Regions from separate parts of the Streptomyces sp. DSM 106670 genome, predicted to be linked through region 4. Evidence: riboswitches for the same ligand, from Rfam matches in the RefSeq annotation. Region 4 holds a riboswitch; each other region holds the start of a gene.

Region 1 (5,359 bases), 1.3 Mb from region 4:
ACGGCTTCCAGCACGACGGCGGGTCCGGCGCCGGACTCGACGATCGTGCGCAGCTCCTCCATCAGCGTGTTGAAGCGCTTGACGGCGTTGGAGGAACGGGCGGCCATGCCGTACGCCTCGTCGACGCGGCGCAGCGCCTGCGGGAAGGAGATCTTCTCGCGCATCGACAGGGCGTCGATCATCGCCTCGGCGCGGTCGCCGATGCCGCGCTTGGGAACGTTGAGGATACGGCGGAGCGGGACGGTGTCCTCGGGGTTGGCGAGGACCCGGAGGTAGGCCAGGACGTCCCGGACCTCCTTGCGCTCGTAGAAGCGCACGCCGCCGACGACCTTGTAGGGCAGGCCGACGCGGATGAAGATCTCTTCGAAGACACGGGACTGGGCGTTGGTGCGGTAGAAGACGGCGACATCGCCCGCCTTGGCGTCGCCCGCGTCGGTGAGCCGGTCGATCTCGTCGGCGACGAACTGCGCCTCGTCGTGCTCGGTGTCGGCGACATAGCCGGTGATGCGGGCGCCGGAGCCGGCGTTGGTCCAGAGGTTCTTCGGGCGGCGGCTCTCGTTGCGCTCGATGACGGCGTTGGCGGCGGAGAGGATCGTCTGCGTGGAGCGGTAGTTCTGCTCCAGCAGGATCGTCGTGGCGCTGGGGTAGTCCTCCTCGAACTGGAGGATGTTGCGGATGGTCGCGCCCCGGAAGGCGTAGATCGACTGGTCCGCGTCACCGACCACGCACAGCTCGGCGGGCGCGTCGTTCTCCCCGGCCGGGCCGACCAGCTCACGGACCAGCGTGTACTGGGCGTGGTTGGTGTCCTGGTACTCGTCGACGAGGACGTGCCGGAAGCGGCGGCGGTAGTGCTCGGCCACGTCCGGGAAGGCCTGGAGGAGGTGGACCGTCGTCATGATGATGTCGTCGAAGTCCAGGGCGTTGGCCTCGCGCAGGCGGGCCTGGTAGAGCGCGTACGCCTGGGCCAGGGTCTTCTCGAAGCCGTCGGCTGCCTGTCCGGCGAAGGTCTCCTCGTCGATGAGCTCGTTCTTGAGGTTGGAGACCTTGGCGGTGAAGGACTTCGGCGGGTAGCGCTTGGGGTCCAGGTCGAGGTCGCGGCAGACCAGGGCCATCAGCCGCTTGGAGTCGGCGGCGTCGTAGATCGAGAACGACGAGGTGAAGCCGAGCTTCTTCGACTCGCGGCGCAGGATGCGGACGCACGCGCTGTGGAAGGTCATGACCCACATGGCGTTGGCGCGCGGGCCCACCAGCTGCTCGACGCGCTCCTTCATCTCGCCCGCGGCCTTGTTGGTGAAGGTGATCGCGAGGATCTGCCCGGGGTGCGTGCCGCGCTCGGCCAGCAGATGGGCGATGCGGTGGGTGAGCACCCGGGTTTTGCCGGAGCCGGCCCCGGCGACGATGAGCAGCGGGGATCCGGCGTGCACGACGGCGGCGCGCTGCTCGGTGTTCAGCCCGTCGAGCAGCGCGGCGGAGTCGAGCACCGGGCGCGGGTGACCGTCCCGGTAGTACCCGTCCCGGGGCGGCGGGGGCGCGTCGTAGACGCCCTCGAAGAGTCCCTCCGGCACCGCTTCGGGCGCGTGGTCCTCGGGGGGCGGCGGGGGGCCGTCCTCCGCGGGCTGGAGGCCGGTCAGGAAACTGTCGTCAAAGAGGCTGCTCATCGCCTACCGAGTCTAGGCGGCCGGACTGACAACCTTCCGCCGAAGCCCGGAAGCGGTGACCCCGGTCCTACGCACGGAGAGCGGACGTCCACGTTCCGTGAAGAAGTGCCCGGTCGGAGGGGGTGCGGAGCCCTCGATCCGAAAAGGTCACGAAAATGTATCGGGCATATCGCTCATCGTGCTTCCCAGCGGTGCCACGGGTTGGCTAGCGTGCTCGGTCAGGTGATCCGTACCTCCCTGAGGCGAACCGCGCCTAACGGACACCTCTGCCGAATCCGTCCTGCCCTCCAGGCAGTTCGGAACCGGGGACCCACACGCAGAACCGGGGTGAATCGGTCCGTGACCTCGCATCCGGACCGTAGGACAGCCTTCCGTTCCGTCCGAACCCGACAGCTAACCCGGTAGGCGGTCCACGGAAGGAGATGCCGGTCTTGGCATCGCATCGCAAGCCGCGCACGAAGGTGCGCACCACCACTCCCGCCGTCGGGCTGACGACGGCCGCGCTGGCCTCCGTGACGTTGCTCTCCACGCAGAGCGCCACGGCCGCGCCCGCGGAGCCGAAGCCCGCCATCGAGGAAGTGCAGAAGAAGGTCGACGCCCTGTACCGGCAGGCGGGCACCGCGACCCAGGAGTACAACCGGGCCAAGGCCGCCTCCGCCACGCAGCAGAAGAAGGTCGACACGCTGCTCGCGGACGTGGCGAAGCGGACCGAGAAGATCAACGAGGCGCGCCGCGCGCTGGGCTCCTACGCGGCGGCCCAGTACCGCAGCGGCGGCATCGCGCCCACGGCGACGTTCTTCCTGGCGGACGACCCGCAGGGGTACTTCGACCAGAGCCGGCTGATGGACCGGGCGACGGAGCGGCAGCAGAAGGCCGTCACCGATTTCCGTACGCAGCAGGCCTCGGCGGCGAAGAAGCGCGCGGAGGCGGTGAAGAGCCTGGAGACGCTGACCGAGACGCAGGCCACGCTCGCCTCCAGCAAGAAGGACGTGCAGACCAAGCTCACCGAGGCCCGCGGCCTGCTGTCCCGGCTGACCGCCGAGGAGAAGGCGCGGCTGGCGGAGCTGGAGCGCAAGAAGGAGGCCGAGGCCAAGGAGAAGGCGGCGAAGCTGGCCGCCCGTCAGGCCGCCGAGGCGAAGGAGAGGGCCGAGGCGGAGGAGAAGGCTCGCGAGGAGGCCGCGAAGGAGTCGGGCGGCGGTTCGGGCACGGGCTCCGGCTCCGGTACGGGCACGGGTTCGGGTTCCGGCTCCGGTACGGGCAGCGGTTACGCCGCCAAGGCGGAGAAGGTGCTGGCCTTCGCCCGCGCCCAGATCGGGAAGCCGTACGTCTGGGGCGCGACGGGCCCCTCCAGCTACGACTGCTCGGGGCTGACGCAGGCGGCGTGGCGGGAGGCGGGTGTGACCCTGCCCCGGACCACCTGGGACCAGGTGAAGGTCGGGACCCGGGTCGCCACGTCCGACCTGCAGCCGGGTGACCTGGTCTTCTTCTACGACGACATCAGCCACGTGGGCATCTACAAGGGCGACGGGATGATGATCCACGCCCCGAAGCCGGGTGCGAACGTGCGCGAGGAGTCGATCTACTACATGCCGATCTACGGGAGCGTGCGCCCGGCGTGACACAGGGCGGGGGCGGCCGGTGAGCGGCCGCCCCCGGAAGGCCGTGGTTCGGCCTCAGGTCCGGTGGTCCGGCCTCAGGTCCAGACCGTGGCGATGAAGATGTTGACGGTCGTGAGGGCGCCGACCGCGATGAACGCGCCCTTGTCGACCTTCTCCTCGTCGCGCTTGACGTAGACCAGGGCGAGGATCACGACCAGCAGCGCCAGCTTGATGCCGATCTTGACGTTGTTCACGGTCTGGTCGTCGGCCTGGTTGAGGCCGACCAGTGCCATGCCGGTGACCAGCATGGTCAGCGCGCCGTGCAGCATCGCGGGGGTGAACCGGGCGGTCCCCGACCCCATGGCCTTCATCTGCGTCAGGAAGCCGCCCAGCAGGGAGGCGATGCCGATGATGTGCAGGCCGACGAAGACATTGATGAGTACGTCCATGGCTCGGGAGCCTAGCCATGGCCAAGGTTTTACCTTTCAGTGAGGCAAGCCTTCCTCGTCAGGGGGGCACGCCCTCCCCGATCACTTCGATCATGAGTGACCGGCGAAACGTCACATCAGGGCAATAGCTGTCATGGCGACTCTTTTCTCCGCGCCCGGATTAGCGTCCTTCACGGACCCGCCGGTATCCCCCGGCGGCCAGCCGACAGGAAGGATGCCGCCCCCGTGGCAGCGCACCGCAGGTCAGCCCACCGAAAACCCAAGCAGCGCCCGTTCACCGGCCCTGCTGCCCGCACCGCCGCCACCCTGGCGCTCGCCGGAGCCGCCACCGCGGGCTCGGTCACCGGGGCCGGCGCGACCCCCGCCGAACCGGCCCCCACCGCCGACCAGGTCAGGGCGAAGGTCGACCGGCTCTACCACGACGCCGAGGTCGCCACCGAGAAGTACAACGGGGCGAAGGAGAAGGCGGCCGCCGCCACCCGCGAGGTCGAGGCCCTGACCGACGAGGCCGCCCGCCGCACCGACCGCCTCAACACCACCCGCAACGCCCTGGGTTCGCTGGCCACCGCGCAGTACCGCGGCGGCACCCTGGACCCGGCCCTGCAACTGGCGCTCTCCTCCGACCCCGACGCCTATCTGCAGCGCGCCTCCTACCTCGACCGGGCGGGCGACCGCCAGAGCGGTCTGCTGCGGAACATCAAGCGGCAGGTCTCCCAGATCACCCGCGTCAAGGCCGCCGCCGACCGGGAGACCGAGCGCCTCGCCGCCCGCCGCACCGAGCTGCGCGAACACCGCACCGCGATCCGCACCAAGCTGGCCGACGCCCGCAGGCTGCTGGACACCCTGACCGCCGACGAGCGCGCCGCCTACGAACGCTCCGCCGACGCCCGGCACGGCGGCGGCCCGGCCCACGCCGACCGCTCCACCGCCCGCAGCGGCCCGGTCGCCGCTCCCGGCTCCCGCGCCGGGCAGGCCATCGCCTTCGCCCACGGGGCGATCGGCAAGCCGTACGTCTGGGGCGCGACGGGCCCCAACGCCTTCGACTGCTCGGGCCTGACCCAGGCGGCCTGGAAGGCGGCGGGCGTCAGCCTGCCCCGCACCACCTACACCCAGATCAACGCCGGACAGCGCATCCCGCGCTCCCAACTGGCCCCCGGCGACCTGGTGTTCTTCTACTCCGGGATCAGCCATGTCGGCCTCTACATCGGCGGCGGCCAGATGATCCACGCCCCGCGCCCCGGAGCACCGGTCCGCATCGCGCCCATCGACCACATGCCTTTCGCCGGAGCGACCCGGGTGGCATAGTCCCCGGCGCCGACCTCACCTCCCGCCGAAGGAACTCCCGTATGACGATGGCGAACGCCGTCCAGGACTACGCCCGTACGCTCACGCTGCGCTCCCCCGACCACTACCGGGTGGGCCCGTTCACCGTCCGGCACAACCCGGACTGGGAGCTGAAGTACGCCAACTACGCGATCCCCGACCGGGAAGCGGAACCCACGGCGGACGACGTGGCGGCCCTGGTCGACGCGTTCCGGGAGCACGAACGGCTCCCCCGCCTGGAGTTCCTGCCCGCCTGGGCCCCGGCGGTCGAACCGGCCCTGCTCGCCGCCGGTTTCACCGTGGAGAACCGGGCCCCGCTGCTGGCCTGCGG
Region 2 (5,359 bases), 3.4 Mb from region 4:
GGAGGTCGGCCATCACAAGGCCGACAGCGCACTGGCCGACCTCAAGAAGGCCCGGACCGCCGCCCACCGGCCCGACACCCCCGCCTCCGGCGCTCCCGATAACGTCAAGGCGTGAACGACAGCCCCGCCCCCAGCACCCCCGAGCCCTCAGCCTGCCCCCACGCCACCCCGGACGAGGCCGCCCCGGCGGCCCCCGCCCCCGCCCCCGAACTCTTCACCTGGGAGTTCGCCACCGACCCCTACCCCGCCTACGCCTGGCTCCGCGAGCACCGCCCCGTGCACCGCACCGCGTTGCCCAGCGGGGTCGAGGCCTGGCTCGTGACGCGGTACGGGGATGCCAAGCAGGCGCTCGCCGATGCGCGGCTCTCCAAGAATCCGGCCCATCACGCCGAGTCGCCGCACGCCAAGGGGAAGACGGGGATCCCGGGGGAGCGCAAGGCGGAGCTGATGACGCATCTGCTCAATATCGATCCGCCGGACCACACCCGGCTGCGCCGGCTCGTGTCCAAGGCGTTCACCCCGCGCCGGGTCGCGGAGTTCGCGCCCCGTGTGCAGGAGCTGACGGACCGGCTCATCGACGAGTTCATCGAGAAGGGGGAGGCCGACCTCATCCACGACCTCGCCTTTCCGCTCCCCATCTACGCCATCTGCGATCTGCTCGGCGTCCCCCGCGAGGACCAGGACGACTTCCGGGACTGGGCGGGCATGATGATCCGGCACGGTGGCGGGCCGCGTGGCGGGGTCGCCAGGTCGGTGAAGAAGATGCGCGGCTATCTCGCCGAACTCATCCACCGGAAGCGGGAGAGCCCCGGCGACGACCTGATCTCCGGGCTGATCCGGGCCAGCGACCACGGCGAGCACCTCACGGAGAACGAGGCGGCCGCGATGGCGTTCATCCTTCTCTTCGCCGGGTTCGAGACGACCGTCAATCTGATCGGGAACGGGACCTACGCGCTGCTGCGCCACCCCGAGCAGCGGGCCCGGCTGGAAGCCTCGCTGGACGCCGGGGAGAGCGCGCTGCTGGCGACCGGGCTGGAGGAACTGCTCCGGTTCGACGGGCCGGTCGAGATGGCGACCTGGCGGTACGCCACCGAGGCGCTGACCCTGGGCGGCGCGGAGATCGCCGCCGGGGATCCCGTACTCGTGGTGCTCGCGGCGGCCGACCGCGACCCGGAGCGGTTCGCGGATCCGGACATGCTGGACCTTGCACGGCGTGACAATCAGCACCTCGGATACGGGCACGGCATCCACTACTGCCTGGGTGCGCCGCTGGCCCGGCTGGAGGGGCAGACCGCGCTGGCCACGCTGTTGAGACGCCTCCCTGACCTGCGACTTGCGGGAGAACCTGGCGATTTGCGCTGGCGCGGCGGGCTCATCATGCGTGGACTGCGCACGCTTCCCGTCGAGTTCGAGCCGGGCAGCCGCTCAGAAAAAAGTGACACGCTGTCAACTCTGTGACTTTCACGTGATCTGCGCTGCATCGACTTGTGACACACGTTCGAGTCCCGCTAGGTTCACGGTTCGACGCGTCGGTCGCTCGTTGCTCACGCGTCACTTGTGTGTCGCTGCCGGCGTCTGTTCCTGCCGCGCGGCGCACGGGTCACTCGCTTGTCAGTCGCACGGAAGGCATACCCATGGGCTCCGCGAACGGCAGACACCGCCGCCCTCGCCAGGCACCCGCCATCGTCGTCGCCGCAGGTGTGACGGGATCGGCCATCGCCATCCCGCTGCTCGGCGCGAGCGGCGCGCACGCGGCCGAGGCCTCCACCTGGGACCGGGTCGCGGAGTGCGAGAGCGGCGGCATGTGGAGCGCCGACCTCGGCAACGGCTACTACGGCGGGCTCCAGTTCTCCCAGGAGACCTGGTCGGCGTACGGCGGCACGGCGTTCGCGCCCCGCGCCGACCTCGCCAGCCGGTCGCAGCAGATCTCCGTCGCCGAGAAGGTCCTGGACGACCAGGGCCCGAAGGCGTGGCCCAGCTGCGCGGTGATCTCCGGTCTCGCGGTGGACGGCAGCCTGCCGGGCGTCGACCCGGGCACCTCGCCGACCCCCGATCCGACGAGCACCCCGACCGACGAAGCGGACGCCCCCGACGAAGCGGATGAATCCGGCAAGTCCGGTGAGGCCGACAAGTCCGGCAAGGGTGAGAAGAAGGGTGAGAAGGAGAGCGACGGTACAGGGGAGGGGAGCGAGACCCCCGACTCCTCGGTGACGCCCACCACCCCGCCGTCCTCCGAGGCTCCCGACGCCACGGACCCCTCCGGCGCCCCCGACGCCTCGACCGGCGAGAGCGGCAAGGGCGGCAAGCACCGCGGCACCCCCGCGCCCGAGGAGGTCGACGGCGGCCAGGACGACGGCCCCCGCGGGTCCGGCCGGCACGCCTCGCGCGGTGACGGCGACGCGCGCGACGGCGGCGCCGCGGGCGCCGGTGCGTACACGGTGCAGCCCGGCGACAACCTCTGGGCCATCGCCGACGCCCAGGAACTTCCCGGCGGCTGGACCGGTCTGTACGAGACCAACAAGGACCTCCTGGGCTCCGACCCGGACCTGATCCTGCCCGGCCAGAGCCTGGATCTGGGCCTGGGTCAGGACGCGGAGCAGGGCGGGGACCAGGGTGCGCCGGAAGGCGCCGAGGTGCCTGCCGCCAACTGATTCAATTCGGGCGAAAACGCCCGGGAAAATCAGGCAGTTCAGAGACCTATGTCCACTTTTGCGGAAGTGAGACATGGGTCTCTTTGCTTCAACTGGCGCGTCTCGCCCGGCCAGTCCGCGCGTATCGCCCCCGACCTGCGGAAATGCCCCATCGGTCGCGGTGAGTTCGGGCCGATTGTGCCCTATGTCCATCTTTGAATGTCGGGGTTGCCTGTGTTTACGGTCGGAGCCGCTCGCACCGCGGGCCCCGTCGACCGTCACGCCGAATCCTGCCGTCGGTCGAAGGGAACAGACGCGTAAAGCGCCGTAGGCAGGAGCGGGGGACCCAGGTAAGCCGCCGGGTCCGCACAGCCCCTCCGGGGGATGTACGGGACCGGCTAGGGGTGAAGCCGTGCGCACGACGCACGGCCGGGCAACTCATCAGCCCGAACCCGACAGCTCACCTCGTAGGCGTCGGTGAGGAGATTCGTTCCATGCTGCTGAACAGCAAGGGCAAGCACCGCCGCCCGTCCAAGGCCACCCGTATCGCCACCCTCGCGGGTGTCACCGGTGCCGCCGTCGCCGTCCCGCTGATGGGCGCGACCAACGCGTCCGCCGCCTCCGTCGAGACCTGGGACGCCGTCGCCCAGTGCGAGTCGGGCGGCAACTGGTCCATCAACACCGGCAACGGCTACTACGGCGGACTGCAGTTCTCGCAGTCCAGCTGGGCCGCCGCCGGTGGTACGCAGTACGCCTCGCGCGCCGACCTGGCCTCCAAGGACCAGCAGATCGCCACCGCCGAGAAGCTCCTCGACCTGCAGGGCCCGGGCGCCTGGGCCTGCGCCGGCGCCGGCGGCCTCACCAACGACGGTGTGGACCCGGGCGTGAACACCGGCTCCGGCCAGTCCGAGAGCAAGCCCGAGCAGGCGCAGCCCCAGCGTCAGGCCGAGCAGCCCACCACGCGCTCCGAGCAGCGCGAGGCCCCCAAGGCCGAGAGCAAGAAGACCGTCACCACCCCGACCGGCGAGAAGGTCAAGAAGGGTGACGGCGAGTACAAGGTCAAGGCCGGCGACACCCTGAGCAAGATCGCCGAGAAGGAAGGCGTCAAGGGCGGCTGGAGCAAGCTCTTCAAGCTCAACGACGACATCGTCGAGGACGCCGACCTGATCTTCCCGGGTCAGCAGCTCCACCTGAAGTAAACGCCGTATCTCCTCCCCGGAGGGGAAGCGTCCGGCGGCACTTCTCCTCGCACGGCTTCCCGGCCCGGCGCGCTCATCCCCCCAGCGCGCCGGGCCGGGTTCTTCGTCGGCGAGGGGCCGAAGGGGAGCGCGGTTGCGTTCACCTCTTGTCGGCAACACGTGTTACTGCTCAGTAGATATCTAGAGTTTTGTCCCGTTACGCAGGTCCTTGGGTCCTTTTTCGTCCCAGGAGACGGGCGGTCGGCTGGCCGACGCGGCCGGGCCGGATAGGCTCGGGTCGCAAGGCCACAGTGACCCTGCACAACCAGTGTCAGATCCCAGAAGGAGATGCCTCGTGCCGTCCATCGACGTCGTCGTAGCCAGGGAAATCCTCGACTCCCGGGGCAACCCCACGGTCGAGGTCGAGGTTGGCCTCGACGACGGCAGCACGGGCCGTGCTGCTGTTCCGTCCGGCGCCTCCACCGGTGCGTTCGAGGCTGTAGAGCTTCGCGACGGTGACCCCAACCGCTACCAGGGCAAGGGCGTCGAGAAGGCCGTCCTCGCCGTCATCGAGCAGATCGGCCCGGAGCTCGTCGGGTACGACGCCACCGAGCAGCGCCTCATCGACCAGGCGATGTTCGACCTGGACGCCACCGAGAACAAGGCCTCGCTCGGCGCGAACGCCATCCTCGGCGTCTCGCTGGCCGTCGCGCACGCCGCATCCGAGGCGTCCGACCTGCCGCTCTTCCGCTACCTCGGCGGCCCGAACGCGCACCTGCTGCCCGTTCCGATGATGAACATCCTGAACGGCGGCTCGCACGCCGACTCCAACGTGGACATCCAGGAGTTCATGATCGCGCCGATCGGCGCCGAGTCCTTCTCCGAGGCCCTGCGCTGGGGCGCGGAGATCTACCACACGCTGAAGAAGGTCCTCAAGACCAAGGGCCTGTCCACCGGACTCGGCGACGAGGGCGGCTTCGCCCCGAACCTGGAGTCCAACCGCGCCGCCCTGGACCTCATCGTCGAGGCCATCACGGAGGCCGGCTACGTCCCGGGCCGTGACGTGGCGCTCGCGCTCGACGTCGCCGCGTCCGAGTTCTACAAGGACGGCGTCTACGAGTTCGAGGGCAAGTCCCGCTCGGCCGCCGAGATGACCGAGTACTACGAGGAGCTCGTCTCCGCGTACCCGCTGGTCTCCATCGAGGACCCGCTGTACGAGGACGACTGGGCCGGCTGGAAGGTCATCACCGACCGCATCGGCTCCAAGGTCCAGATCGTCGGCGACGACCTCTTCGTCACCAACCCCGAGCGTCTGGCCCGCGGCATCGAGGAGGGCTCCGCCAACGCCCTGCTCGTGAAGGTCAACCAGATCGGTTCGCTGACCGAGACCCTGGACGCCGTCGAGCTGGCCCAGCGCAACGGCTTCAAGTGCATGATGTCGCACCGCTCCGGCGAGACCGAGGACGTCACCATCGCCGACCTCGCCGTCGCCGTGAACTGCGGCCAGATCAAGACCGGCGCCCCGGCCCGCTCGGACCGCGTCGCCAAGTA
Region 3 (5,359 bases), 930 kb from region 4:
GGCCTGGGCCGCCACCATCCCGTCGTCCGGCAGGCCCTGCACGACGTCCTGGACGCCCAGCTCGCCGACCTCACCCGCTTCGACTGCCAGCCGCTGCCCGGACTGCTCGCCGAGAAGCTGCTGGCCCACAGCCCGCACCTGGACCGCGTCTTCTTCGGGAACAGCGGCACGGAAGCGGTCGAGACGGCGCTGAAATTCGCCCGGTACGCCACCGGGAAGCCCCGGATCCTCTACTGCGACCACGCCTTCCACGGGCTCACCACCGGATCCCTGTCGGTCAACGGGGAGAGCGGCTTCCGCGACGGGTTCGCCCCGCTGCTGCCCGACACGGCCGTGCCGCTCGGCGACCTGGACGCGCTGCGCCGCGAGCTGAAGCGGGGCGATGTCGCGGCCCTGGTCGTCGAGCCGATCCAGGGCAAGGGCGTGCTCGCCGCGCCGCCCGGCTATCTGCGGCAGGCGCAGGAGCTGCTGCACCGGCACAAGGCGCTCCTGATCGCCGACGAGGTGCAGACGGGCCTGGGCCGGACCGGCGACTTCTACGCCTACCAGCACGAGGAGGGCGTGGAGCCCGATCTGGTCTGTGTGGCCAAGGCGCTCTCCGGCGGCTATGTGCCCGTCGGCGCGACCCTCGGCAAGGACTGGATCTTCCGCAAGGTCTACTCCTCGATGGACCGGGTCCTCGTCCACTCCGCGAGCTTCGGCTCCAACGCGCAGGCGATGGCGGCCGGGCTCGCCGTCCTGACGGTGATGGAGGACGAGGAGACCGTCGCGAACGCCCGGCGCACCGGCGATCTGCTCCGCGAGCGGCTGGCGGCCCTGGTGGACCGCTACGAGCTGCTGCACGAGGTCCGCGGGCGCGGGCTGATGATCGGCATCGAGTTCGGACGGCCGTCGTCGCTGAAGCTCCGCAGCCGCTGGACCATGCTCCAGGCGGCCCGCAAGGGGCTCTTCGCCCAGATGGTCGTGGTGCCGCTGCTCCAGAAGCACCGGATCCTCACCCAGGTCTCCGGCGACCACCTGGAAGTGATCAAGCTGATTCCGCCGCTGGTCATCGGGGACGCGGAGGTGGACCGCTTCGTGGCGGCGTTCACGTCCGTCATGGACGACGCGCACAGCGGCGGCGGACTGATGTGGGACTTCGGCCGCACCCTGGTCAAGCAGGCCGTGGCCAACCGCTGACGGGTGCCGCTTTGCCTCCGGGGCAAGTTATTTGCCCCGGAGGAAAGATCCTGGCCCAATGGATCCATGAACCCTCCGGACGAAGGGGTGCCGGACGAGCTCCCCGGCGTCGCACCCCGACTGCGTGACCTGCGCCGAAGCCGTGGTCTGACCCTGGAGACCGCCGCCCGGCGGGCCGGGCTCTCCCCGGCCCATCTCTCCCGGCTGGAGACCGGCCGCCGACAGCCCTCGCTGCCGATGCTGCTGGGGCTGGCCCGTATCTACGGTACGACGGTCTCCGAGCTCCTCGGCGAGCAGCCGCCCGAACGGGACGCGATCGTCCGCGGCGGCGGCTTCGAGGGGGCGGAGGCGGACGGCTGGATGTACCGGCAGGCGGGCGGCTCCGGCCGCGCGATGCAGGCCCTGCGGGTACGTGTTCCGTACGGGGCCCAGGGCGACCTGGTCCGGGTCCATCCCGGCGAGGAGTGGCTGTACGTGATGGAGGGGCGGCTGCGGGTCGGGCTCGGCGACACCGTGCACGACCTCGAACCCGGCGACAGTGCCCACTTCGACTCGCTCACCCCGCACCGGATCGCGGCCGTCGACCGCGGCGGTGCGGAGCTGCTCTTCGTCCACACCCTGCTGCAGAGTCCCGCCGCCGAGCTCTGCCTCGGCAACGCCCTCCACGCGCGCTGACCGGCCGTCCCCGCCGGCTCCATCCTTCGCTCCACCGGCCGTGAGGCCGACAGAGAGGACCGTCATGTCCGATTCCGAACACTACGACCCGCTGGGCCCCGGACGCCGCAAGGACGAGGACCCGCAGGAGAAGCGGATGCCGCGCGGCGTCATCATCCGGCTCTTCGCCTATCTGGTGGCGGGCCATGTCATCGCGGCCTTCCTCTACCTGCTCTTCGTGGTGGCCGGGAGCAAGTGACGGCCCGCGGCCGGCCGGGTCAGTCCTGGTCGAGCAGGCGCTCGCGCAGTCGCTCCCGGGTCCCGGAGGAGATCTTCAGCCCCTCGGTGAGGTAGCGGTCGGTCGTGCCCCAGTTCTCCTCGATGGTCGCGAAGGCCGCCGCGAGGTAGGCCGGCCGCGCCCCGAAGAGCGGGTCGAGCAGCTCCAGCACCTCGGGCGACATGCCGGCCGCGGAGGCGTCGGAGCGCTTCACGTTGTAGCGGCGGTGGAGGTCGTTGGACTTGAGGTAGTCCTCCTCGATCGCCTCCACCTCCACGCCGACCGCCAGCAGGGCGACCGCGATCGAGAGGCCGGCCCGGTCCTTGCCCGCCGCGCAGTGCATCAGGGCCGGGACGCTGTCCTCGGCCAGCGCGTGCAGCACCCGGCTGTGCTCGGCGGTGCGGTCCTCGATCGTCGCGCGGTACATCCGGATCATGCGGTCGACGCCCTTGCCGTCCGCGAGGACCGAGCGCAGCTGCTCGATGTTCCCGTCGCTCACCAGCCGCCAGAACTCCGCGCCGTCGGCCGGGTCGGAGAGCGGAATGCTGACATTGCGGACACCGGGCAGCTCGATGTCGTAACCGTCGAGGCGGTGGTCGGCGGAGTGCCGGAAGTCGAAGACCGTGTGCAGTCCGAGCCCGCCGAGGAAGGCCGCGTCCTCGTCGGTGGCGTGCGCCAGGTGGCCGCTGCGGTAGAGCCGTCCGAAGGCGGTGCGCCGCCCGTCCGTGGTGGGGAGCCCGCCCACGTCGCGGAAGTTGCGGACTCCGGTCAGCACGGTCTCTGTCGGCGGGACCTGCGGCACCTGCTGCGTCACGGTGGCTCCTGGGATCTCTGGCGTCGGCGCGGCTCGCCGGCGAGGGCGCTCCCGTGACGATACGACATCGATTCGACAGAAAATCATCACGGTCGCCACCCCGTCGCGGGGTGCCGTCGAGGCCGGGCTGACCCGGCGTCAGGAGCGCTCTCGGCGGCATGTCCGTATTGGTGTATTTCGCAGAACATGCCCCGCTAATGGGGGAGATGGGATTCCGGAGGTGAGCGGGATCATATCCGTGACGGACCGTGGCGAGGGCGCCCGGGGGTATTCCCGTTGCCCGTACGGAAATCCAAGATCCGTAATCCACGGAGTGTGACGGGAAATCCGGGGCGATATCGAATCGATGATTCCGGCGCGCAACCGATGGCTTGTTCCGCTCGTCCTGACCGGTTTACGGTCGCCGCAATCCGGACGGACCGCCTAATCCTGCCGCCGCCCGGAATTCGCACCCACCCACTCACGTGTGGCAGGAGCGGGGGAACCAGGTAAGCCGCCGATCCGGAGCGATCCGGACCGGCTCGGGGTGAAGTCGCCGCAACGCGACCGGGCATCTCCAGCCCGAACCCGACAGCTCACCTCGCAGGCGCCGGAGAGGAAATTCCCCATGCCCGCAAAGGGTAAGCACCGTCGTCCGAAGTCCGGCCCGATCTCCCGCGGCGTCCTCGTCGCGGGCACCGGCGGCGCCGCACTCGCCCTCCCGCTCATCGGCGCCACCGTCGCGAGCGCCGCCGACCAGGCCGCTCCCGCCGCGAAGCCCGCCGCCGCCTCGGTCGCCGCCGCGCACACCGCCCCGTCGGCCGCCCCCGCCGCGTCGAAGGCCGCCCCGAAGACGTACTCCGTCGTCTCCGGCGACTACCTGTCGAAGATCGCGGCCGAGCACCGGCTCAAGGGCGGGTGGGAGAAGCTGTACCAGGACAACCGCTCCACCGTCGGCGACAACCCCAGCCTGATCCACCCGGGCATGAAGCTGACCCTCGGCGCCAAGGGCTCCGCCCCGGCCGCGAAGTCCGCCGCTCCCGAGGCCGCCCCGAAGAAGGCCGCTCCGGCCCCGAAGGACGCGCCGAAGGAAGCCCCGAAGGGCGACACCATCTCCGCCGACGACTCCGAGGGCTCCGGCGACTCCGCGCAGACCGGCTCCTCCGAGGCCACCGGCTCCGGCTGGTCCGCCCCGCTGGCCAACCCCAACGTCACCACCCAGTACCGCGCTTCCGGCGCCAGCTGGTCCAGCGGCTACCACACCGGCTCGGACTTCCAGGCCGCCTCCGGCACCCCCGTCCTCGCCATCGGACCGGGCACCGTGGTCTCGGCCGGCAACAGCGGCTCCTACGGCAACGAGGTCGTCATCCAGCACGAGGACGGCATGTACTCGCAGTACGCCCACCAGTCCTCGCTGAACGTCTCCGTCGGCCAGACCGTCACCGGCGGCCAGCAGATCGGCCTCTCCGGCTCCACCGGCAACTCCACCGGCCCGCACCTGCACTTCGAGGTCCGCACCGGCCCGAGCTACGGCTCGGACGTCGACCCGATCGCGTACCTGCGTCAGCACGGCGTCTCCGTCTGACCGGACGCGGCCAGAAGTATCCGAGGGGCGGTGCGCGGCGGCGCACCGCCCCTCTCTTTATTCCGGCTTTACCAAAACCTGACCGGGTGGTCTATCTCACCACCCGTCAACCCCGTATTACGGTCGCGTAGGTCACATCGGACGATGCAGGATAAGTCCTTGTGGCAGACGATTCGAGAAACAACCAGCAGCACATCATCGGGTCGTACGCGGCGATTGGCGACAGTTTCACCGAGGGCGTCGGCGACCCCGGCCCCGACGGGACCTATCTCGGCTGGGCGGACCGTTTCGCGGTCCTCCTCGCCGACCGGCTCCCGGCCCCCGACACGGAGGCCGGCCCCGAGGACTCCTCGCACGGGGACTTCCGCTACGCCAATCTCGCCGTACGAGGACGTCTCCTCGACCAGATCGTCGAGGAGCAGATCCCCCGTGCCAAGGAACTGGCCCCCGACCTGGTCAGCTTCTGCGCGGGCGGCAACGACATCATCCGGCCCGGCACCGACCCCGACGACCTCGCCGAGCGCTTCGAGCGGGCGGTCGCCGACCTGAGCAACGCGGTCGGCACGGTCATGGTCACCACCGGCTTCGACACCCGCGGCGTTCCGGTGCTGCGCCACATGCGCGGCAAGATCGCCACGTACAACGTCCATCTGCGGGCCATCGCCGACCGCTACCAGTGCCCCGTGCTGGACCTGTGGTCGCTGCGCTCGGTCCAGGACCGGCGCGCGTGGGACGCCGACCGGCTGCACCTCTCGCCCGAGGGCCACACCCGCGTCGCCCTGCGCGCCGCCCAGGTCCTCGGCCACGACGTGCCCGCCGACCCCGACCAGCCGTGGCCGCCGCAGGCCCAGCGCAGCCCCTTCGACGAGCG
Region 4 (5,359 bases):
GCAGCCGCCGCGCGACGGGACGCTGCCGGAGATCATCGGCGAGCAGCTGCGCGAAGTGGTCCACGAGGAGGTCCCGGCGCGCGCCCTGATGGCCGCCTACCGCCTCCCGCACGACGGCACCCGCGCCTGCGACGCGGCCGACCTGGCGCTCACCGTGCTCGGCGGCGGCGAGTCCTCCCGGCTGCACAACCGCCTGGTGCGCCGCGACCGTACGGCGGTGGCGGCGGGCTTCGGGCTGCTGCGGCTGGCCGGGGCGCCCTCGCTGGGCTGGCTGGACGTGAAGACGTCCGGCGGGGTCGAGGTGGAGCAGATCGAGGCCGCCGTCGACGAGGAGCTGGCCAGGTTCGCCGCCGAGGGGCCCACCCCCGAGGAAATGGAGCGGGCCCAGGCGCAGTTGGAGCGCGAGTGGCTGGACCGGCTCGGCACGGTCGCCGGCCGCGCCGACGAACTGTGCCGCTACGCGGTGCTGTTCGGCGACCCGCAGCTCGCCCTGAGCGCCGTGGGCCGGGTCCTGGACGTCACCGCGGAGGAGGTGCGCGCGGCGGCCGAGGCGGCCCTGCGCCCCGACAACCGGGCGGTGCTGGTGTACGAGCCCATCGAACCGGCCGACGAGGCCGACGAGGGCGAAGACGGCGCCGAGGGCAGCGACGCGCACGAGGGGGCGGCCAAGTGAGCGACGCCGCCGTGACTGGAGTAACCATGGAGTTCCACCCGCAGCCCACCGCCGGCACGGCCCGCCCCTGGGCCTTCCCGGCGCCCGAGCGCGGCGCCCTGCCCAACGGGCTGACCGTGCTGCGCTGCCACCGCCCCGGCCAGCAGGTCGTCGCGGTGGAGATCTTCCTGGACGCGCCGCTGGAGGCCGAGCCCGAGGGCCTGGACGGCGTGGCCACGATCATGTCGCGGGCGCTCTCCGAGGGCACCGACAAGCACAGCGCCGAGGAGTTCGCCGCCGAGCTGGAGCGCTGCGGCGCCACCCTCGACGCGCACGCCGACCACCCCGGTGTCCGGGTCTCCCTGGAGGTTCCGGCCTCCCGGCTGGCCAAGGCCCTCGGCCTGGTCGCCGAGGCGCTGCGGGCCCCGGCCTTCGCCGAGAGCGAGATCGAGCGGCTGGTGGGCAACCGCCTCGACGAGATCCCGCACGAGCAGGCCAACCCGTCCCGGCGCGCCGCCAAGCAGCTCTCCAAGGAGCTGTTCCCGGCCACCGCCCGGATGTCCCGCCCGCGCCTGGGCACCGAGGAGACCGTCCGGCGGATCGATCAGGCCACCGTGCGCGCCTTCTTCGACGCCCATGTCCGCCCGTCCACGGCGACGGCCGTGATCGTCGGAGACCTGACCGGCATCGACCTGGACGCGCTGCTGGCGGAGACCCTCGGCGACTGGTCGGGCAACGCCGGCCAGGCCCGCCCGGTGCCGCCCATCACCGCGGACGACACCGGCCGTGTGGTCATCGTGGACCGCCCCGGCGCGGTCCAGACCCAGCTGCTGATCGGCCGGATCGGCGCCGACCGGCACGAGCGCGTGTGGCCCGCGCAGGTCCTCGGCACGTACTGCCTGGGCGGCACCCTCACCTCCCGGCTGGACCGGGTGCTGCGCGAGGAGAAGGGCTACACCTACGGCGTACGCGCCTTCGCCCAGGTGCTGCGCTCCAGCGGCCCCGACTCGGGCGGCGCGGCGATGCTCGCGATCAGCGGCTCGGTGGACACGGAGTCCACCGGACCGGCGCTGGAGGACCTCTGGAAGGTTCTGCGGACGCTGGCCGCCGAGGGGCTGACCGACGCCGAGCGCGAGACGGCCGTGCAGAACCTGGTGGGCGTCGCCCCGCTGAAGTTCGAGACCGCCGCCTCCGTCGCGAGCACGCTGGCCGACCAGGTCGAGCAGCACCTCCCCGACGACTACCAGGCCGACCTCTACGCCCGGCTCGCCGAGACGGGCACCGTGGAGGCGACCGCCGCCGTGGTCAACGCCTTCCCGGTGGACCGCCTCGTCACGGTCCTCGTGGGTGACGCCGCGCGGATCGAGGAGCCCGTCAAGGCGCTCGGCATCGGCGAGGTGTCCGTCGTCACCGGCTGACGGCATCCGTGGCACACCGCCGCGAAGAGGACCCCGACGGACGGAAGTTCGCCGGGGTCCTCCCTTTTTGCCCTATTGGTGAGCTTCGCTCCCTTTTGTTGGAGAGGTTGCCTGTCTGCCCTGTGGGATGCGCGACAAATCCCCCTGTCCGTTTGGTGATGGGAAGTCGCCCCGCCTAGCGTCGGCCCGGCTGTCCGTCACCCGTATGCCGCATCCGCGGCGCCGGGCAGTCATCGCCGAGTCCCCGTCAGGCGCGAGCCTGGGGAGCCGGGGACCCACACGCAGTCCCTGGGGTGAATCGGAGGCCCGTGCCGTGAACCGGCGCGGGGATCCGTAGGAGACCTTCCTGCTCCGAACCCGTCAGCTAACCCGGTAGGCGAGAAGGAAGGAAAGGATCAGCCTCTCCATGGCGTTCACCCGTGCCACCGGGAAGCACCGTGCCCCGAGCCGTCTGACGCGTCGCGGCGCCCAGGCCGCCGGCATCGCGGCCCTGGCCACCACCGGAGTCCTCGGCTCGCTGTCCTCCCCGGCCCTCGCCGCGGACACCGAGGCCGCCAAGGTCGCCGACACCGGCCTCACCCAGGCCATCTCCCTCGACGCCACCCTCGCCGACCAGATCGACGCCCAGGCCCAGGCCCAGAAGCAGCAGGCCGAGGCGGTCGCCAGGGCGAAGGCGAAGGCCGCCGCCGAGGCCCGCGAGAAGGCCGCCAAGGCCAAGGCGAAGGCGGAGGCCGAGCGCAAGGCCGAGGCCCGCGCCAAGGAGATCCGCGAGGAGAAGGCCCGTGCCGCCCGCGCCGCCGAGCGCGCCCGGCTCAACGCCTTCCACCTCCCGGTCGCCGGCTCCCACGTCACCACCGGCTACAACACCGGCGGCGCGCTCTGGTCCTCCGGCAGCCACTCCGGCGTCGACTTCCAGGCCGCCTCCGGCAGCTCCGTCGTCGCGGTAGGCGCCGGTACGGTCGTCGAGGCCGGCTGGGGCGGCGCGTACGGCAACAACATCGTGCTCCGGATGTCGGACGGCACGTACACCCAGTACGGCCACCTCTCCTCGATCGGCGTCTCCGTCGGCCAGAGCGTCTCCTCCGGCCAGCAGATCGGGCTCTCCGGCTCCACCGGCAACTCCACCGGCCCGCACCTGCACTTCGAGGCCCGCACCACCCCCGACTACGGCTCCGACATGGACCCCGTCGGCTACCTGCGCTCGCACGGTCTGAACGTCTGACCCGCCTGTGCGCGACCCCGCCCGAAGGCCCCGGCACCCGCCGGGGCCTTCGGCAATTCCGGCCTCAAGATTTCCATGGATTCCGGCCTGCCATCGGAAATTCCGGCAGATTGCAATAGAGTCACGGAACAGACGTCGGGCGGCCGCGTTTCGCGGGGATCAAGGCGGAGGTTCGGACATGCGCATTCCCGCGCATTCGGTATGCACGGCAATCCGTGACGACATCGTCTCCGGTGTCTACGAGCGCGGCAGCCGCCTCACCGAGGAGCTGCTGGCCCGTCGCTACGGGGTCTCCCGCGTCCCCGTCCGCGAGGCCCTGCGCACCCTGGAGTCCGAAGGCTTCGTGGTCACCCGCAGACATGCCGGCGCCTGTGTCGCCGAACCCACCGCGCAGGAGGCGGCCGACCTCCTGGAGCTGCGGATGCTCCTGGAGCCGCTGGGCGCGGCACGCGCCGCCCAGCGCCGCACGGAGGCCCATCTGAAGGTGCTCCGGGGTCTGGTCAGGCTGGGCCAGGAGCGGGCCCGCCGGGGCGAGGGCGAGGATCTGCGCTCACTGGGCGGCTGGTTCCACGAGACCCTGGCCCAGGCGTCGAGCAGCCCCGGCCTCATCGCGCTGCTCACCCAGCTCCGGCACAAGATCGCCTGGATGTACGCGGTCGAGCAGCCGGCCCGTCCGGTCGACGCCTGGGCCGAGCGCGGCGCGATCGTGGACGCCGTGGCGCGCGGCGACGCGGAGCGGGCGAGGGCGCTGACCGCCCAGCACGCGGAACGCGCCACCGGCGCCCACCGGCTCCGCCGCCCGGATCTCGCTGGGCGTCGCACCGCCGCCGTTCCGCCGGTGAGAAGTTCGCAACACGGCGTAAACACTGCGGGCGTCCGGCATTAACAAAAGAGCCGTATACAAAGAGAAGTAATTCCGGTGCGCCATTCAGGCTGCCCGCATTATCGAGGTGCGACTCTTTCCCGAATCATTCCCGAAAGCGAAAGAGCCGTGATCCCTTCACGGGATCACGGCTCTTTCGCCGGTCGCATCCGGACGGACCCGGAGTCGCATGGGTCAGACGGTCTCCGGAAGCTCTTCCAGGCCCTCGGCGACGAGCTTCGCCAGCCGGTCCAGAGCGGCCTCGGCGTCGTCCGCGTCGGACGCGAGCACGATCTCCTCGCCACCCTGCGCGCCCAGACCGAGCACGGCCAGCATGGAGGCGGCGTTCACCGGGTTGCCGTCGGCCTTGGCGATCGTCACCGGGACGCCGGAGGCCGTGGCGGCACGGACGAAGATGGAAGCGGGGCGGGCGTGCAGGCCCTCGGCCCAACCGACGTTTACGCGGCGCTCAGCCATGGTTCTGCCCTTCACATATCAACGGTTGTCTAGACCAGTCTCTCATGCAGTGCGTGGTGCTGTGCCCGGCCTCCTGTCCGGCCGTAGGCTTTGGCCATGGAGCCCACGCCGGAGCAGAGTCCGCATCACGCGTACCCCGACCACTGGGAAGCGGACGTGGTGCTCCGCGACGGGGGCACCGCGCGCATCAGGCCGATCACCACGGACGACGCCGAGCGACTGGTCAGCTTCTACGAGCAGGTGTCCGACGAGTCGAAGTACTACCGCTTCTTCGCCCCGTATCCCCGCCTATCCGACCGGGACGTGCACCGCTTCACCCATCACGACTACGTCGACCGGGTGGGACTGGCGGTCACGATCGGCGGCGAGTTCATCGGAACCGTCCGCTACGACCGCATCGACGACCGGGGCCGCCCCGCCTCCGCGCCCGCCGACGAGGCCGAGGTCGCCTTCCTCGTCCAGGACGCCCACCAGGGCCGCGGAGTCGCCTCGGCGCTGCTCGAACACATCGCCGCGGTCGCCCGCGAGCGCGGCATCCGGCGCTTCGCCGCCGAGGTGCTCCCCGCCAACAACAAAATGATCAAGGTGTTCCGGGACGCCGGGTACACCCAGCGCCGCAGCTTCGAGGACGGCTCCGTCCACCTCACCCTCGACCTCGAACCCACCGAGAAGTCCCTCGCCGTCCAGCGCGGCCGCGAACAGCGCGCCGAGGCCCGCTCGGTGCAGCG

The links. Region 4 has a riboswitch for cyclic di-AMP ahead of ACSMXR_RS28675 (M23 family metallopeptidase). Riboswitches for the same ligand answer to the same signal wherever they lie in the genome.
Region 1: it holds a riboswitch for cyclic di-AMP, as region 4 does, so the genes downstream of both, ACSMXR_RS23160 (C40 family peptidase) here and ACSMXR_RS28675 (M23 family metallopeptidase) in region 4, are expected to answer to the same signal.
Region 2: it holds a riboswitch for cyclic di-AMP, as region 4 does, so the genes downstream of both, ACSMXR_RS13710 (transglycosylase family protein) here and ACSMXR_RS28675 (M23 family metallopeptidase) in region 4, are expected to answer to the same signal.
Region 3: it holds a riboswitch for cyclic di-AMP, as region 4 does, so the genes downstream of both, ACSMXR_RS32665 (M23 family metallopeptidase) here and ACSMXR_RS28675 (M23 family metallopeptidase) in region 4, are expected to answer to the same signal.

What each region holds. Positions count from the first base shown of each region.
Region 1 covers NZ_CM147704.1:5,194,692-5,200,050, reverse strand. Annotated here, with positions in the region: gene pcrA (DNA helicase PcrA) at 1-1,658, opposite strand, end outside; cyclic di-AMP (ydaO/yuaA leader) riboswitch at 1,916-2,082, shown strand; gene ACSMXR_RS23160 (C40 family peptidase) at 2,081-3,277, shown strand; gene ACSMXR_RS23155 (hypothetical protein) at 3,352-3,705, opposite strand; gene ACSMXR_RS23150 (C40 family peptidase) at 3,931-5,010, shown strand; gene ACSMXR_RS23145 (GNAT family N-acetyltransferase) at 5,052-5,359, shown strand, end outside.
Region 2 covers NZ_CM147704.1:3,104,593-3,109,951, reverse strand. Annotated here, with positions in the region: gene ACSMXR_RS13725 (SEL1-like repeat protein) at 1-115, shown strand, start outside; gene ACSMXR_RS13720 (cytochrome P450 family protein) at 112-1,458, shown strand; gene ACSMXR_RS13715 (transglycosylase family protein) at 1,635-2,651, shown strand; cyclic di-AMP (ydaO/yuaA leader) riboswitch at 2,944-3,119, shown strand; gene ACSMXR_RS13710 (transglycosylase family protein) at 3,125-3,829, shown strand; gene eno (phosphopyruvate hydratase) at 4,164-5,359, shown strand, end outside.
Region 3 covers NZ_CM147704.1:7,383,494-7,388,852, forward strand. Annotated here, with positions in the region: gene ACSMXR_RS32645 (aspartate aminotransferase family protein) at 1-1,179, shown strand, start outside; gene ACSMXR_RS32650 (helix-turn-helix domain-containing protein) at 1,246-1,854, shown strand; gene ACSMXR_RS32655 (DUF6126 family protein) at 1,919-2,092, shown strand; gene ACSMXR_RS32660 (tyrosine-protein phosphatase) at 2,112-2,924, opposite strand; cyclic di-AMP (ydaO/yuaA leader) riboswitch at 3,368-3,528, shown strand; gene ACSMXR_RS32665 (M23 family metallopeptidase) at 3,532-4,488, shown strand; gene ACSMXR_RS32670 (SGNH/GDSL hydrolase family protein) at 4,650-5,359, shown strand, end outside.
Region 4 covers NZ_CM147704.1:6,456,311-6,461,669, forward strand. Annotated here, with positions in the region: gene ACSMXR_RS28665 (M16 family metallopeptidase) at 1-673, shown strand, start outside; gene ACSMXR_RS28670 (M16 family metallopeptidase) at 700-2,070, shown strand; cyclic di-AMP (ydaO/yuaA leader) riboswitch at 2,295-2,463, shown strand; gene ACSMXR_RS28675 (M23 family metallopeptidase) at 2,477-3,292, shown strand; gene ACSMXR_RS28680 (GntR family transcriptional regulator) at 3,471-4,178, shown strand; gene ACSMXR_RS28685 (HPr family phosphocarrier protein) at 4,350-4,631, opposite strand; gene ACSMXR_RS28690 (bifunctional acetate--CoA ligase family protein/GNAT family N-acetyltransferase) at 4,728-5,359, shown strand, end outside.